2 regions of the Pseudomonas sp. NPDC078700 genome follow, and region 2 is predicted to be linked to the other one. Evidence: predicted binding sites of a transcription regulator. Region 2 holds the regulator's gene; the other holds the start of a gene.

Region 1 (7,515 bases), on a different contig from region 2:
CTAAGCGCTGCTCAAGCGCAGCCAAACGTTTACTCACGGCAGACGGTGTGATTCCCAGCTCACGGGCAGCTGCTGCAAGGTTTCCTTGCAATGCAAGGACGTGAAAAAACGTTAGATCTTGAGGTCGGCTCATTATTAACCTGAATTCACTAAAGTAGTTATTTTAACTCAATCTATTCGTTTATTTCACCACATATACTCGGGCCATCACTGTCTGGCGGGCTACCCGCTAAAAACAAAAAACGGAGCGCTTTATGAACACTTACAAGATTGCTGCTATTCCAGGTGATGGAATCGGAACCGAAGTTATTGCTGCGGGTTTAGAAGTGTTACAAGGGCTTTCGAATCGCCTAGGGGGCTTCAAGTTTGATGTCACTCATTACCCATGGGACTCTGAGTATTATCTCAAGCATGGTTACTATATTCCTGAAGGCGGCTTGGCTGAGATCAAGCAATCTGATGCTATTTTCTTTGGCGCTGTAGGCAGTCAGAAAGTACCGGATCATATTTCCCTTTGGGGTCTCCGCTTGCCGATATGCCAGGGCTTTGATCAATATGCAAATGTTCGTCCTGCTCGGGTTCTGCCTGGGGTAAAAAGCCCACTGACTAATGGCCAAGCTATTGACTGGGTTATCGTGCGTGAGAACTCAGAGGGTGAGTATTCAGGTAGCGGTGGTCGTGTACACCAAGGTCTGCCGATCGAAGTTGCAACTGAAGTGTCAACTTTCACCCGCGTTGGTGTAGAGCGCATCCACCGTTTTGCTTTCGAACTGGCCCGCAGTCGTCCAGCCAAACACCTGACCCTGGTAACCAAATCTAATGCTCAGCGGCACGGCATGGTGCTGTGGGATGAAGTCTTTGCTGAGGTTGCCAAGGATTTCCCTGACGTTCGCACCACGCGTGAATTAGTCGATGCGGTCACGACCACCATGGTACTCAAGCCAGAGCGTTTGGATGTGGTCGTTGCCACTAATCTTCACGCCGACATTTTGTCTGATTTGGCAGCAGCGCTCTCTGGAAGTTTAGGCATTGCACCGACCGCGAACCTCAACCCAGATAGAACGTTCCCATCCATGTTTGAGCCTATCCATGGCTCGGCATTTGATATCACGGGTAAAGGTGTCGCTAATCCAATTGCCACGTTCTGGACCGCAGCCATGATGCTTGATCATCTGGGTGAAAAAGCTGCAAGCGAGCACCTTATGCGTGCGATTGAGGATGTCACTGCAAGTGGTTTGCACACACCAGACCTCGGGGGTACAGCCACCACCCGTCAAGTGACTGATGCAGTTCTTGAAGTCATTAATCGTTAAGACACGCCTAAAAGTACCGGCATGTCTGTCGGTACTTTCTATGTGTTGTTAACAACCGTTGCATCTTGTCGGTGTAGCGATGTGTTAACGCTGTGAATCTGCAGAAGAAATAAAGACCGAAATACCGTAGCCGGGGTTTTATTGCTCCGCCTGTTAGCTGCCTTGAGCAGCGAGCAGACATTCCTAAACAAAAATAATATATGGAGCCTCCCGACTCAGGGAGTGAATTGCATGAGCCACATAGAAATTACGTTGCTTTTCTTGCTATTCGCCACAGTTATGTTCGTCTGGGAGCGAATCCCTCTCGCACTCACCTCTATCATCGTTTGTTTGGGCCTTGTTCTGACTGGCGTACTTGATGCAAAAAGTGCCTTCAACGGGTTCATCAACACAAACGTTATCCTTTTTGTTGCAATGTTCATCGTCGGCGGCGCTTTATTTCAGACGGGTATGGCCAACAATATTGGTGGCCTGGTGACTCGATTTGCCAAGACTGAGCGCCAGTTAATTGTGGCGGTTATGGTTATAGTCGGGCTGCTCTCTGGCGTACTTTCCAATACCGGTACTGCAGCGGTGCTGATCCCTGTTGTTATTGGTATCGCCTCAAAATCAGGGTTCGCGCGTTCGCGTTTGTTGATGCCTCTCGTCTTTGCTGCTGCGATGGGTGGCAATCTCTCACTTATCGGTGCCCCCGGTAATTTAATTGCACAAAGTGCGCTGCAAAAGGTGGGTTTAGAGTTTTCATTTTTTGAGTACGCAAAAATCGGCCTTCCGCTGCTCGTTTGTGGAATTATTTATTTCGCTTTTTTCGGCTACCGTCTTTTGCCAGAAGCGAATGGCAGCGACAGCAGAACGGCTGAGCATGCCTCACCCGATTTCTCGATGGTTCCAAAATGGAAGCAAGTCACTTCCTTGGTGGTGATGATAGGCACCATTCTAGGTATGGTATTTGAAAGCGTAATCGGTATCCCGCTGCACATCACTGCATGTATTGGTGCGGCGGTTTTAGTCTTAGTCGGCGTATTAACAGAGAGGCAGGCTTACCAATCCATCGATACCCAAACCATATTCATATTTGGTGGAACATTGGCATTGGCAGGTGCGTTGGATAAGACAGGGGCTGGGGCAGAAACCGCTAGCTATATCATGGGTATGCTCGGTGAAAATGCATCACCGATTGTGCTTCTAGTTACCATATTCTCTATATCCTGTGCGCTCACCAATTTCATGTCTAACACTGCTACAACGGCACTTTTGGTTCCGATAGGTATGTCCATTGCGACCAACCTTGGTGCCGATCCAAGAGCAGTTCTCATGTGTATCGTAATTGGTGGCTCTTGCGCTTATGCGACGCCAATCGGTATGCCTGCAAACCTGATGGTGCTCTCTGCGGGAGGGTATAAATTCTTCGACTACGTAAAGTGTGGTTTGCCACTTATTTTGGTAGCTGGCGCTATATCGATACCTCTTTTGTTGATCTTTTTCCCATTTTTCCCGAGTTAATCATTGCGATTAGGCTCAAGTTTTCGGCTGTTATCTAGTGTCCTCTTGCCTGTGTATGAATGCGCAGGAGGGCCATCTCAACAATCCTCCAGCCCCAACATTTAAGGCGGTCTGCGGTGTTGAACTGCAATCGAATTATTGTGCCCGACGCTTTCTCAAGGTAGGGCAGATAGAGAGAGCCAACTTTTGTTGGGGGAGGCGTGGTTAAACCTGTTGTGGCGTCAAGTTTTCCGGGTGCATAGCGATAGGTAAGTATCAACCATGGAGGGTACCCTGATGCTATTACGAAAACTGAATTTGGCGCCTCGCGCAGCGCTTTGCTTTGGCTTTTTTTGTCTAATGATTGTCTGCGTCGGTCTGCTTTCGCTGCGTCAAGCAGACAAACTTAATGATTCAGAGACTTATGTAGAAGTTAACGTGGTCGGCACCATCAGGTTGGTTGGTGACCTGAGTAAAGAGTTTGTGGGGATCCGTCGCAACAGTGCTCTGGTAAGAAATCCGATTGAGTCTGAAGAGCGCCGCGCTCAAGCACGTAACGACATCTTGCAAGCTAGACCAAGAATAGAAAACCTTATCAAGGCCCTGGAAAGCTTAATCGTCACTCAAGATGGCCGGATGGCTTACGACGCGTTTGTCGAGGCGCGCAACGCCTATATCACCGTCCAAAACCAATACTTGGAAATTATTGCATCCGCAAACCTGGAAGAAGCGGTTCATTTCGCCGGTGACGAGATGAAGCCCGCTACTGGGCTGGTTCAAGAGACGCTGACTAAACTGACTGAAATCAATGAAGAAAAAGCCGCAGAAGCCGGCGTAGAGGCTGATGAGGTGTATAGGCAAACTCACCTTGTGGTCTGGACTTCGGTTGCAATAAGTTTTGTCGCGTCCTTGCTGCTTGCCTTACTTTTCACCCGCAGCATAACCGCGCCGATTGGTGCTTCACTGGCCATCGCTGAACGCATTGCAAAAAACGATTTGAGCCAGGATATCAAGATCGAAGGCTCTGATGAGGCCGCGCGGTTGGTCGCAGCACTTGCCGCCATGCAGAACCAACTACGAGATGCCCTTACATTGATTGGCGACTCATCCACTAAGTTGGCCGCGACCTCGGAAGAAATGCATGCTGTGACCGAGGATGCTGCGCAGACTATTCAACGCCAAGGCCACGAAATAGAAATGGCAGCAACTGCGGTGACTGAAATGAGTGCTGCCGTTGAAGAGGTTGCCAATAATGCCACTTCGACTTCGCAGATGACCGCGCAGTCCAGTGAGGCTGCTGCCGATGGCAGGACCCAAGTGGATGAAACCGTTAACGCGATTAACCTGATGGTTGCCAGTGTCGAGACAACTTCAAGTGAGGTGCAAGCACTGGTTGTGATGGCGACCGACATTAGCAAAGTGCTTGACGTGATAAGAGCAATTGCCGAGCAAACAAACTTGCTTGCATTGAACGCTGCGATTGAAGCCGCAAGGGCCGGTGAAGCAGGCCGCGGTTTTGCCGTGGTCGCCGATGAGGTTCGGGCGCTGGCCTATCGCACACAGCAGTCCACTCAAGAAATCGAACAAATGGTCAGTTCGATTCAGGCAGGCACGAGTAATGCTGTTGCCTCAATGAGCCAAACCAGCGTGCAGGCGCAGAGAACGCTTGAACTGGCTTACAGCGCCGGTAAGGCGTTGGTGGAAATTACCGAGTCATTAACCCAGATAAATGAGCGCAACTTTATGATGGCCACGGCTGCGGAAGAGCAGGCACAGGTATCCCGTGAAGTTGACCGGAATCTGGTGAGTATCCGTGACTTATCCAGCGAGACATCGGAAGGCGCGAGCCAGACCGCACTGGCCACCGCCGAACTATCAACCTTGGCCTCTGACCTGAATCAGTTAACCGGTCGATTTAAAGTCTGAGGAGCGCGTAAGTTCATTTCAGCATGATGTAGTTGACCAGCCCAGAAGAACGCTCATTCTGATGGACTTGGCTACTCGAGGTTTTGGGCTGTGGCGCGAGCAAGATCTCTGTGGGAGTAATCAGTCACACGGGACCGTGTGACTGATTTACCTATCAGGGTTTCACTCTATGCAGATCACTTAAAGATGACCTGCTTGCCATTGTGCTTCCCGGCTGTCGAGCGCTTGGGCGATGTCCGCAATGCAAGGCGACATTCCCAACGGTTTATTCTCAAGCCTCTTCAAACAGCTTTTTAGGGCGAGTATCTGCGTTTATTCGAAGTCTGTTATGAATATAAAGTCGTTTTATGAATCTGTGATCTCATCATCAAAGATGCTTTCAATGGGCTGCTGAAAAATACGTGCTATTTGAAATGCCAAAGGCAGGCTTGGGTCGTACCGGCCATTTTCTATCGCATTGATGGTTTGTCGTGAAACATTCAACCGGGTGGCCAAATCCTGTTGGGACCATTTGAGTTGGGCGCGCAGCTCTTTCAGATTATTTTTCATTGATAGCGAGTTCTTGCTATCAGCAGTCCAATCATCCACATCACCGCCATGACTGGCCAAACCCAAAGCCAAGGGATGTGTGGAGCGCCAATATTTTCCAGAAAACCATAGCTGAAGGTCAGTAATGCTGAGGCGGCAAAAGCAAAACCAAGCGCTTCAAATTGAATCCGCAGATGCATTTCATCCAGCCGCCGGAGTTGCCGAACAATCGCCCAGCACATCAAACCTGCTGGAATGACTGGGGCGAGGGTGATAACCACACGCAAGAACAGTCCTGAGTCCTGATGCTGTATGAGCAGTAACAGTGACGCTGTCAGTACCAGCATATAGAGGGCTAGCGCCGCACCTAGCTCGTAAAAATATGACTTCATTGCATGCACCTCATGTAAAGGTAGCTTTACTTTGGCATGAGGTTTCAACAATGTAAAGCATGCTTTACATTGTTGTCGCCGACGTAGTCCTCTCCCTGGGCAGGCAGCGGTGTTTCAGTCGTGGCCCAGTGCGCCGGCAATCACTGCATCAGCCAGTTCGCCGTAGGGCGCGAACATGGCGGCTACCAGATCGTTTTCTCCGCGATAGAATATTGAGCGCAGGTTGGAGAATTCGAGGAAGCCTTCATGGCCATGATGACGACCGTTACCGCTTTTGCCGATACCACCAAATGGCAAGCATGGCATGGCGGCTTGTAATGCGGCCGAGTTTACGCAGGCACCTCCAGACACAGTCCGCGCCAACACCTGCTCGGCGATGTCCGCTGTTTCGGTGAATACATAAATGCCCAGCGGGCGCTCACCTGCGTTGATGAAATCAATGGCCTCGGCGATGTCGTCATAAGTCTTGATCGGCAAGATCGGACCGAAGATTTCATTCTGCATCAGCAACATGTCATCGCGGGTATCAAGCACCAGGGTTAGTGGCATGCGGCGGCTGCCTTGCGCCATCTCGCCGCCCAGTTGAACCAGGGTCGCACCTTTGGCTGTTGCGTCCTCCAGATAACTCTGCAGGCGCTGTAGGTGACGCTGATTGATGATGCCAGTGGTGTCTTGGCGCTCGGTGTAATCCGGCAGGTTGGTATGCATGTGGTCGCTGAGCATGCGAACAAACGCATCGCGTTGTGCATGGCTGACCAAGGCGTAATCCACGGTGACGCACATCTGTCCGTTTTTGATGGTCTTGCAGCCGACGATCTGTTCGATGGTGCGTGGGTTGAGGCCATCATCGGCAATGAGCGCCGGGCACTTGCCGCCCAACTCAAGTGTGACGGGCACCAGATTCTGCGCCGCCGCCACTGCGATGCTGCGCCCGACTTCGGTGCTGCCGGTGTACATCAAATGGTCCCAGTTCAGGGTTGGGAAAACCTTGGCCAGTTCCAGACCGCCCGCGACTGCTGCGACCTGGTCGGGGTCGAAGGTGTGACGGATCATCTCCAGGGTTAGCTCGCTGCACGCCAGGGTCAGGTCGGATGGTTTGATGATCACTCGGTTACCCGCCGCCAACATTTCCACTGCCGGGCCGATGCCTATATCAAATGGGAAATTCCACGGCGCCATATTGCCAATCACGCCTTTGGGTTGTGCCAGTACACAGGCGCGCCCGTTGCCGTACAGGGCCGCATCGGGACTGCGTTGTTGCGCTTGCATCCAGCCCTCCAGATGCTCGGCTACATACTGTGCTCGACCCGCGACACCCAAACACTCCACCAAGTCTGCAAATTGGCGTGGATGCGACGAAAAGTCGGCGGCGACTGCATCTTGAATTTTTACCCGATTGGTCACCATCATATTGGCCAGCGCACCGAGCAACTCCAGACGCTGCTTTAGGTCAGGTAATGGCTGCTCAAGAAAGGCTTTTTTCTGCAGGGCAAATACCTCACGCAATTGCGCGATAGCTGCGTCGTCAGAGCTTGCCTGTTGTTCGCGTTGGATAAATGTCATGTTGTAATCTCCGCTCTGCTTCTGGAGCAGCACTAAGCGCTGCGTTTCAGGTCTTGGTCTGGGCGAGAGAACTTCAGGCCGCGATTGCTGATGGCCCCAAACTTCATATCAACCAAATCATGCAGGTAGTTTTGATTCTGCTGCCAAGGTGCGTTCTTGCCCTGTTTGGGGAACTTGTCGACGGCGCGCAGGATGTAGCCAGAACTCATGTCCAGCAGCGGACGTTGGTCTATGTCCGAATCGTCAATCACGGGCATGCACTGGCTGTAGCCTTTTTGCGCCATGTGATTGATCAAACGGCAAACGAAGAT
Region 2 (7,515 bases):
AGATGATCCCAATCAGGCTCAGGACATCCATTACACGCACGCCTGGGTAAGATGTTTGCCGATGTCATCCAGCGAGTAGACGGCATCTGTCAGGTTGGCTTTGACCACCGCCATGGGCATGCCATAAATAACGCAGCTGGCTTCATCCTGCGCCCACACTTGGCTGCCGCTCTGCTTAAGCAGACGCGCCCCTTCGCGGCCATCAGCACCCATGCCGGTGAGCACCACTGCCAGCACTTTATCCTGATAGGTACGCGCCGCCGAGCCAAAGGTGATATCAACGCATGGCTTGTAATTGAGCCGCTCATCACCCGGTAAAATCCGTACCGAGCCGCGCGCATCAATCATCATTTGCTTACCGCCAGGGGCCAGCAAAGCCAGACCCGGGCGCAACTGGTCGCCGTCCTGGGCCTCCTTGACGTTAATCCGACAGAGCTTATCAAGGCGCTCGGCAAAGGCCTTGGTAAAGGCCGCAGGCATATGCTGGATCAGCACAATGGGTGCCGGAAAATTAGCGGGCAGCTGGCTAAGCACACGCTGCAACGCCACCGGGCCGCCCGTTGAGGTGCCAATAGCAACTAACTTGTAGGCTTTATGCTTCGGCGCGGCACTGCTGCCATGCCCCGCAGAATGGCTGGCTGGGTGAGCCGTCGCGGGCCTGGCTGACTCCTGCGGTGTTCGGGCAGAGGTGGCTAACGGCGTAGTCGCTCGCCTGGGTAAACCTGCTGCAGATGCCGTTGAGGTTGCACTTGAAGCCGGAGCGGCAGGCGGCACAGAACTGAGGCTGCGCCTGTTGCTGCGGGCAATGTTGTGGACTTTCTCGCAGAGCATCTGCCGCACTTTGTCCGGGTTGCGCGAGATGTCTTCAAAATTCTTGGGCAGGAAATCAACCGCCCCCGCATCCAGCGCGTCCAAGGTAACGCGCGCGCCTTCATGGGTCAGCGAAGAGAACATCAAGACCGGTGTTGGGCAGCGCTGCATGATGTTACGCACGGCCGTGATGCCATCCATCATCGGCATCTCGTAATCCATGGTGATGACATCAGGTTTGAGACTTTGCGCTTGATCAATCGCTTCACGGCCGTTGGTTGCCGTACCGATTACCTGGATATTCGGGTCCGAAGAAAGGATTTCAGAGACTCGACGGCGAAAAAAACCGGAGTCATCTACTACCAATACTTTTACAGCCATTAGAGCTCCTTAACTGCGCAGCCTCAGGCTGCGCAGGCGACAGTCACATGCGGCGGGCGTAGTGTTTGAGCATGCTTGGCACATCAAGAATCAGTGCAATACGCCCGTCACCGGTGATGGTCGCACCCGACATTCCGGGCGTGCCTTGCAGCATCTTGCCAAGCGGCTTGATCACCACTTCTTCCTGACCCACCAACTGATCAACCACAAAGCCGATACGCTGACTTCCGACAGTCAGAATCACCACATGGCCTTCATGCTGCTCTTCATGGGCTGCACCTTTAACCAGCCAGCGCTTGAGGTAGAACAATGGCAGGGCTTTTTCACGCACCACCACCACTTCTTGACCATCAACCACATTGGTGCGCGACAAATCGAGGTGAAAGATCTCGTTGACGTTGACCAATGGGAAAGCAAAAGCCTGATCCGCCAGCATGACCATCAAGGTCGGCATGATTGCCAGCGTCAGCGGCACTTTAATGACAATCTTCGAGCCCTGGCCTTTGACCGAGAACACGTTAACAGTGCCATTAAGCTGAGAGATTTTGGTCTTGACCACATCCATGCCGACACCGCGGCCGGACACATCGGATATCTCGGTCTTGGTCGAGAACCCAGGCGCAAAGATCAGGTTGTAGCACTCAAATTCATTAAGGCGATCGGCTGCGTCTTTTTCCAGCAAGCCTTTCTCAACCGCTTTGGCGCGCAGGACATCGGCGTCCATACCTTTGCCGTCGTCGGTGATCATCAACAGGATATGATCGCCCTCTTGCTCGGCCGACAGCACGACCTTGCCGCCACGTGACTTACCCGCGGCTTCACGTTCGTCCGGTGATTCAATGCCATGGTCAACCGCGTTGCGCACCAAGTGCACCAATGGATCGGCCAAGGCTTCAACCAGGTTTTTATCCAGATCGGTTTCTTCACCAATCAGCTCTAAGCTGATTTCTTTCTTGAGGTTACGTGCCAAATCACGGACCAAACGCGGAAAGCGGCCAAAGACTTTCTTGATCGGCTGCATGCGGGTTTTCATCACCGCAGTCTGCAAATCCGCAGTGACCACATCCAGATTGGAAACCGCCTTGCCCATGGCTTCATCGTTACTGCTTGCACCCAGGCGAACCAGACGGTTACGCACCAGCACCAGCTCGCCGACCATATTCATGATCTCGTCAAGCCGCGCAGTATCAACCCTAACGGTGGTTTCCACTTCGTTGGCTGGGGCTGTTTTTTCAGCCACCGGTGCCGCTGCTTTTGCTGGCACGGCTCGAGGTGCTACTTTGACGGGCCGCACATCAGAACCGGCAACCTGGGCCACGGGCTCGGTAAACTTGCCTTTGCCATGCAGTTCATCCAGCAGCGCTTCAAATTCATCGTCGCTGATGTTGTCACTGCTCGCAGCAGGGGTCGAAACCGTTTCGTTGGCCTCAGTGGCGGCAGGTGCAACAATTTCCGGCGCAACAAACTGGCCTTTGCCATGTAGCTGGTCGAGTAAAGCTTCAAACTCGTCATCGCTAATTTCATCGCTGACCGGGCCGGCGGCAGGCGAACCTGTGGCAACCGGTGCCTCAGCATTGACCGGCGCAACTGCGCTTTGGTCGCCAGCAAACTGACCTTTGCCGTGCAACTGATCAAGTAGTGACTCAAACTCATCATCAGTGATTTCATCACTGGCCGCAGGGACATCGACTTGCTGCGGTGTTTCATCAAGTGCATCGAGCAACTGCTCAAATTCACTGTCGGTAATATCGTTATTAGCCGGTGTCGGAGCGGCGGCAGTCGGCGCTGCAACTACTGGGGCGACCACAGCAGGCGCAGCAGATGTCGGCTCAGCTAACTGGGCCAACGCGGCCAGCAACTCTGGCGTCGCAGCCGTAGGTGTGGCGCCTTCACGCACCTCACTGAACATGCCATTAACCGCGTCAAGCGCTTCAAGGACAACGTCCATAAGCTCCGAATCAACTCGGCGCTCGCCTTTACGCAATATATCGAAGACGTTTTCAGCGATGTGACAGCACTCCACCAGCTCATTGAGCTGGAGAAATCCGGCACCGCCTTTAACTGTGTGAAATCCCCGAAAAATCGCATTGAGCAGATTCATATCATCCGGGCGGCTTTCCAGCTCAACCAACTGCTCGGACAATTGTTCGAGTATCTCGCCGGCCTCTACCAGGAAGTCCTGGAGAATTTCTTCATCGGCGCCGAAGCTCATATGTACGTGCTCCTAAAATCCCAGACTGGACAACAGATCGTCGACGTCATCTTGACTCGATGCAACGTCATCAAGCTTATCGGCATGAATCTGCGGACCTTCACCCTGAGATGGATTTTTTTCTTGTTGTTTTTCTGCACGCAGCGTTTCTGGGTCATGTTCGATGCCTGCATACCGGTCAACCTGGGTTGCCATAAGCATCAATTTGAGCAGATTGCTCTCAACTTCAGTCACCAGTTGAGTCACGCGCTTAATGACTTGACCGGTCAGGTCTTGATAGTCCTGAGCCAGTAAAATATCGTTTAAGTGACCGGACAACTTGCCACTGTCGCGCTCGCTATTAGCCAGAAACAACTCGACCCGCTTAGCCAGCTCGCGAAAATCCTCTGCGCCCATCTCACGGCGCATAAAGCGCCCCCAGTCGGCACTCAGACTTTGTGCGTCAGTGCGGATATCGTTAACCAACGGCGCACTTTGCTCAACCAGATCCATGGTTCGGTTGGCCGCATCTTCGGTCATCGTCACCACATAGTTGAGGCGTTCGGTTGCGTCAGTAATTTGCGAGGCTTCAGTCGCATATGGCAGGCGCGGGTCTAGCTGAAAGTTGACAATGGCGCTGTGCAACTCGCGGGTTAGTTTGCCAACTTCATGGTAAAGACCACGGTCACGCACTTTGTTAAGTTCATTGATGACCTGAACCGCATCACCAAAATTGCCGCGCTCTAGGCTTTCAAGCAATTGGTGGGCATTACTTTTCAGGGTCGACTCAAAGTCACCCATTTGGGAATCATCGTGTTCCATAACAACCTCAGCGCAGACGTCAGCCGTTTACACGCTCAAATATCTTCTCGATTTTTTCTTTGAGCACCTGAGCAGTGAATGGCTTCACCACGTAGCCATTCACACCGGCTTGAGCAGCCTCGATGATCTGGTCACGTTTAGCTTCAGCAGTCACCATCAGTACCGGCAGTTGTTTCAGACGCTCATCAGCACGCACTGCGCGCAACAGTTCAATACCGGTCATGCCAGGCATGTTCCAGTCAGTCACCAGAAAGTCGAAGCTGCCGCTTTGCAGCATCGGCAATGCAGTTGTGCCGTCATCGGCTTCAGCGGTGTTAGTAAACCCCAGGTCACGCAGGAGGTTTTTAATAATGCGGCGCATCGTTGAAAAGTCATCAACGATGAGGATTTTCATGTTCTTGTCCAAGTCGACCTCCGTACCTTCCCCAGTGCATTCAGCATTCTGAATGCACCCTCTAATCGTGAAACCGGCCTGGCCAGGCGCACACTAACTGCGCCTCGCTATACAAGGTTTTCAGAATCTGGCTACAAATGTTATTGGGCTCGCCATTCACCTAGACGCGCGCGCAAACGTGCGGCGCATTGGCTATGCAACTGACTAACCCGAGACTCACTCACCCCTAGCACTTCACCGATTTCCTTGAGGTTCAGCTCTTCGTCGTAATACAACGAAAGAACCAATTGTTCACGTTCTGGCAGGTTACCGATTGCATCAGCAAGGGCTGCCTGAAAGCGCTCTTCCTCAAACTCCCGTGAAGGCCCGGATTGACTGTTACTGGCATCTTCCTGCAAGCCGCCGTTTTCACCGTCCTCCAAGAGGTCGTCAAAACTGAATAAGCGGCTGCCCAAAGTGTCGCCAAGAATGCCGTAGTAATCTTCGAGACTCAATTGGAGTTCGGCAGCAACTTCGTGATCTTTAGCGTCACGACCTGTTTTTGCCTCAATTACTCGAATTGCATCACTGACCATGCGGCTATTGCGATGCACAGAACGCGGTGCCCAATCGCCCTTACGCACTTCATCAAGCATGGAACCCCGTATACGAATTCCGGCAAAAGTCTCGAAGCTCGCACCTTTACTGCCGTCGTACTTTTTTGAGGCTTCGAGCAGGCCAATCATTCCGGCTTGAATCAAATCATCAACTTGAACATTCGCTGGCAAGCGCGCCAAAAGGTGATAGGCAATTCGCTTAACCAGTGGCGCATAACGCTCGATCAGCTGATGTTGCAAGTCTTTACCCTGCGCTTTGCTATACATTCGAAGTCCAGACGCCGCTGTCATGCCGGCGTGTCAGTAGCAGGTTGATGCACCAGACGCTCGACAAAAAACTCCAGGTGCCCGCGTGGATTGGCGGGTAAAGGCCAAGTGCAGACTTTCTGGGCAATTGCGCGAAACGCCACGGAGCATTTTGAACGTGGAAATGCTTCAAATACTGCACGTTGCTTCTGTACCGCCTTACGCACCGACTCGTCATAAGGCACAGTACCAACGTATTGCAGGGCGACGTCCAGGAAACGATCAGTCACCTTGCTCAATTTAGCGAACAGGTTGCGCCCCTCTTGCGGGGTGTGCGCCATATTGGCCAACACGCGGAAGCGGTTCATCCCGTAATCACGGTTAAGCAACTTGATCAATGCATAGGCGTCAGTGATTGAGGTTGGCTCGTCACAAACTACGACCAAAACTTCCTGGGCGGCTCGCACGAAGCTGACCACCGAATCACCAATACCCGCTGCGGTATCAACAATCAGCACGTCGATGTTCTCGCTGATATCGCTAAACGCCTGGATCAATCCAGCGTGCTGCATCGGGGTTAACTGGACCATGCTTTGTGTGCCGGAAGCGGCAGGCACAATACGAATACCGCACGGTCCCTGGATCACCACGTCGCGCATATCACATTCGCCACTGATGACATCTGCCAGCGTACGCTTTGGTGTAAGTCCGAGCAGCACATCAATGTTGGCCAAACCTAAGTCGGCATCCATCAACATGACGCGCCGTCCCTCTTCAGCCAATGCCATGGCCAAATTGACTGACACGTTCGTTTTGCCAACCCCGCCTTTACCGCCGGTGACAGCAATAACTTGAACTGGGTGCACCGCCATTTAATTACGCTCCTTGCTCACGCAGGTCAGGAGCACATTGTCCTTTGTGCTCCGACTAAGATGAACACAACCCGCTTGCATCAAGGCTGTGCTAAAAATCATGTGGTAATGCATCAGCTCGCCCGTTTTGCCGGTTGCTGGTAAAGGCCCGCAAAGACTTCAGCCATGGTGTCTTCGCTCGGCTCTTCCTGAGCTTGGAGGCCGACTGCGCGACTGACCAACTGGTGACTGCGCGGCAGTTGCAAATCATCTGGAATTCGAGGGCCATCAGTTACATAAGCCACCGGCAAACGCTGACTAATGGCCAACCCTAAAACCTCACCCATACTTGCTGCTTCGTCCAGTTTAGTCAGAATACAGCCCATAAGCCCACAACGCTTATAACTATGATAAGCCGATTTGAGCACCTGATTTTGACTGGTTGCGGCCATAACCAGATAATTTTTCGCATTAATTGAACGACTTGCCAAGGCCTCCAACTGCATACGCAGCGCCGGATCATTGGCTGGCAGGCCTGCAGTATCAATTAAAACCACACGTTTGCGCATCAACGGCGTGATGACTTGAGTCAGCGACTGACTTGGATCGACCAGCGTCACAGGCACATTGAGAATGCGGCCCAGGGTTTTCAACTGTTCTTGAGCACCGATGCGATAGCTGTCCAGGCTGACCAACGCGACATTCTGCGCGCCATACTTCAGCACATAGCGAGCAGCCAATTTGGCGATAGTGGTGGTCTTGCCCATGCCAGCAGGCCCTACCAGCGCAATCACACCACCGTCTTCTAAAGGTTCTTGCTTAGGCACTTGGATCGCGTGAGCCAAGTGGGCCAGAAGCATACGCCATGCTTGACGAGGCTCGGCAATATCATTGACGCGTTCCAGCAATGGCCGGGCGACATCGGCCGGCAAGCCCATGCGCTGCAGGCGACGCCACAAATTAGCTTGTTGTGGGCGGCGTGTTTGCATTTGCCCCCATGCGATAGAGCCGAGTTGAACTTCAATCAACTCACGCAGACCTGAAAGTTCAGAGCGCATCGCATCGATAGTACTTTGATCAACCGCTGCCGCCGCCGCTTTAGTCGAGGCACGCACAGCAAGATCCAATGGGCTTTCAGGCTGTTGTTCAGACAGCTCAGCAAACAACTGCAGGTCCTTCGCCACCTCGGGTTCAACACGCAGGCTCAGCTCTGCATGGGCAGCG

What was found. Region 2 encodes FliA, which starts transcription of late flagellar genes. Its sites were predicted from a motif close to CTAAAGTTTNNNNNNNNNNNGCCGNTAA; they were not measured.
Region 1: the regulator FliA is predicted to act here: its motif matches at 3,037-3,064, upstream of ACIGCM_RS07180 (methyl-accepting chemotaxis protein).

What each region holds. Positions count from the first base shown of each region.
Region 1 covers NZ_JBITUI010000002.1:285,081-292,595, forward strand. Annotated here, with positions in the region: gene ACIGCM_RS07165 (LysR family transcriptional regulator) at 1-133, opposite strand, end outside; gene ACIGCM_RS07170 (tartrate dehydrogenase) at 255-1,313, shown strand; gene ACIGCM_RS07175 (SLC13 family permease) at 1,545-2,816, shown strand; gene ACIGCM_RS07180 (methyl-accepting chemotaxis protein) at 3,093-4,721, shown strand; gene ACIGCM_RS07185 (helix-turn-helix transcriptional regulator) at 5,067-5,270, opposite strand; gene ACIGCM_RS07190 (hypothetical protein) at 5,267-5,641, opposite strand; gene ACIGCM_RS07195 (aldehyde dehydrogenase family protein) at 5,756-7,204, opposite strand; gene ACIGCM_RS07200 (flavin-containing monooxygenase) at 7,237-7,515, opposite strand, start outside.
Region 2 covers NZ_JBITUI010000001.1:496,322-503,836, forward strand. Annotated here, with positions in the region: gene ACIGCM_RS02355 (flagellar motor protein) at 1-31, opposite strand, end outside; gene ACIGCM_RS02360 (chemotaxis response regulator protein-glutamate methylesterase) at 31-1,191, opposite strand; gene ACIGCM_RS02365 (chemotaxis protein CheA) at 1,235-3,403, opposite strand; gene ACIGCM_RS02370 (protein phosphatase CheZ) at 3,416-4,204, opposite strand; gene ACIGCM_RS02375 (chemotaxis response regulator CheY) at 4,224-4,598, opposite strand; gene fliA (RNA polymerase sigma factor FliA) at 4,739-5,485, opposite strand; gene fleN (flagellar synthesis regulator FleN) at 5,482-6,312, opposite strand; gene flhF (flagellar biosynthesis protein FlhF) at 6,426-7,515, opposite strand, start outside.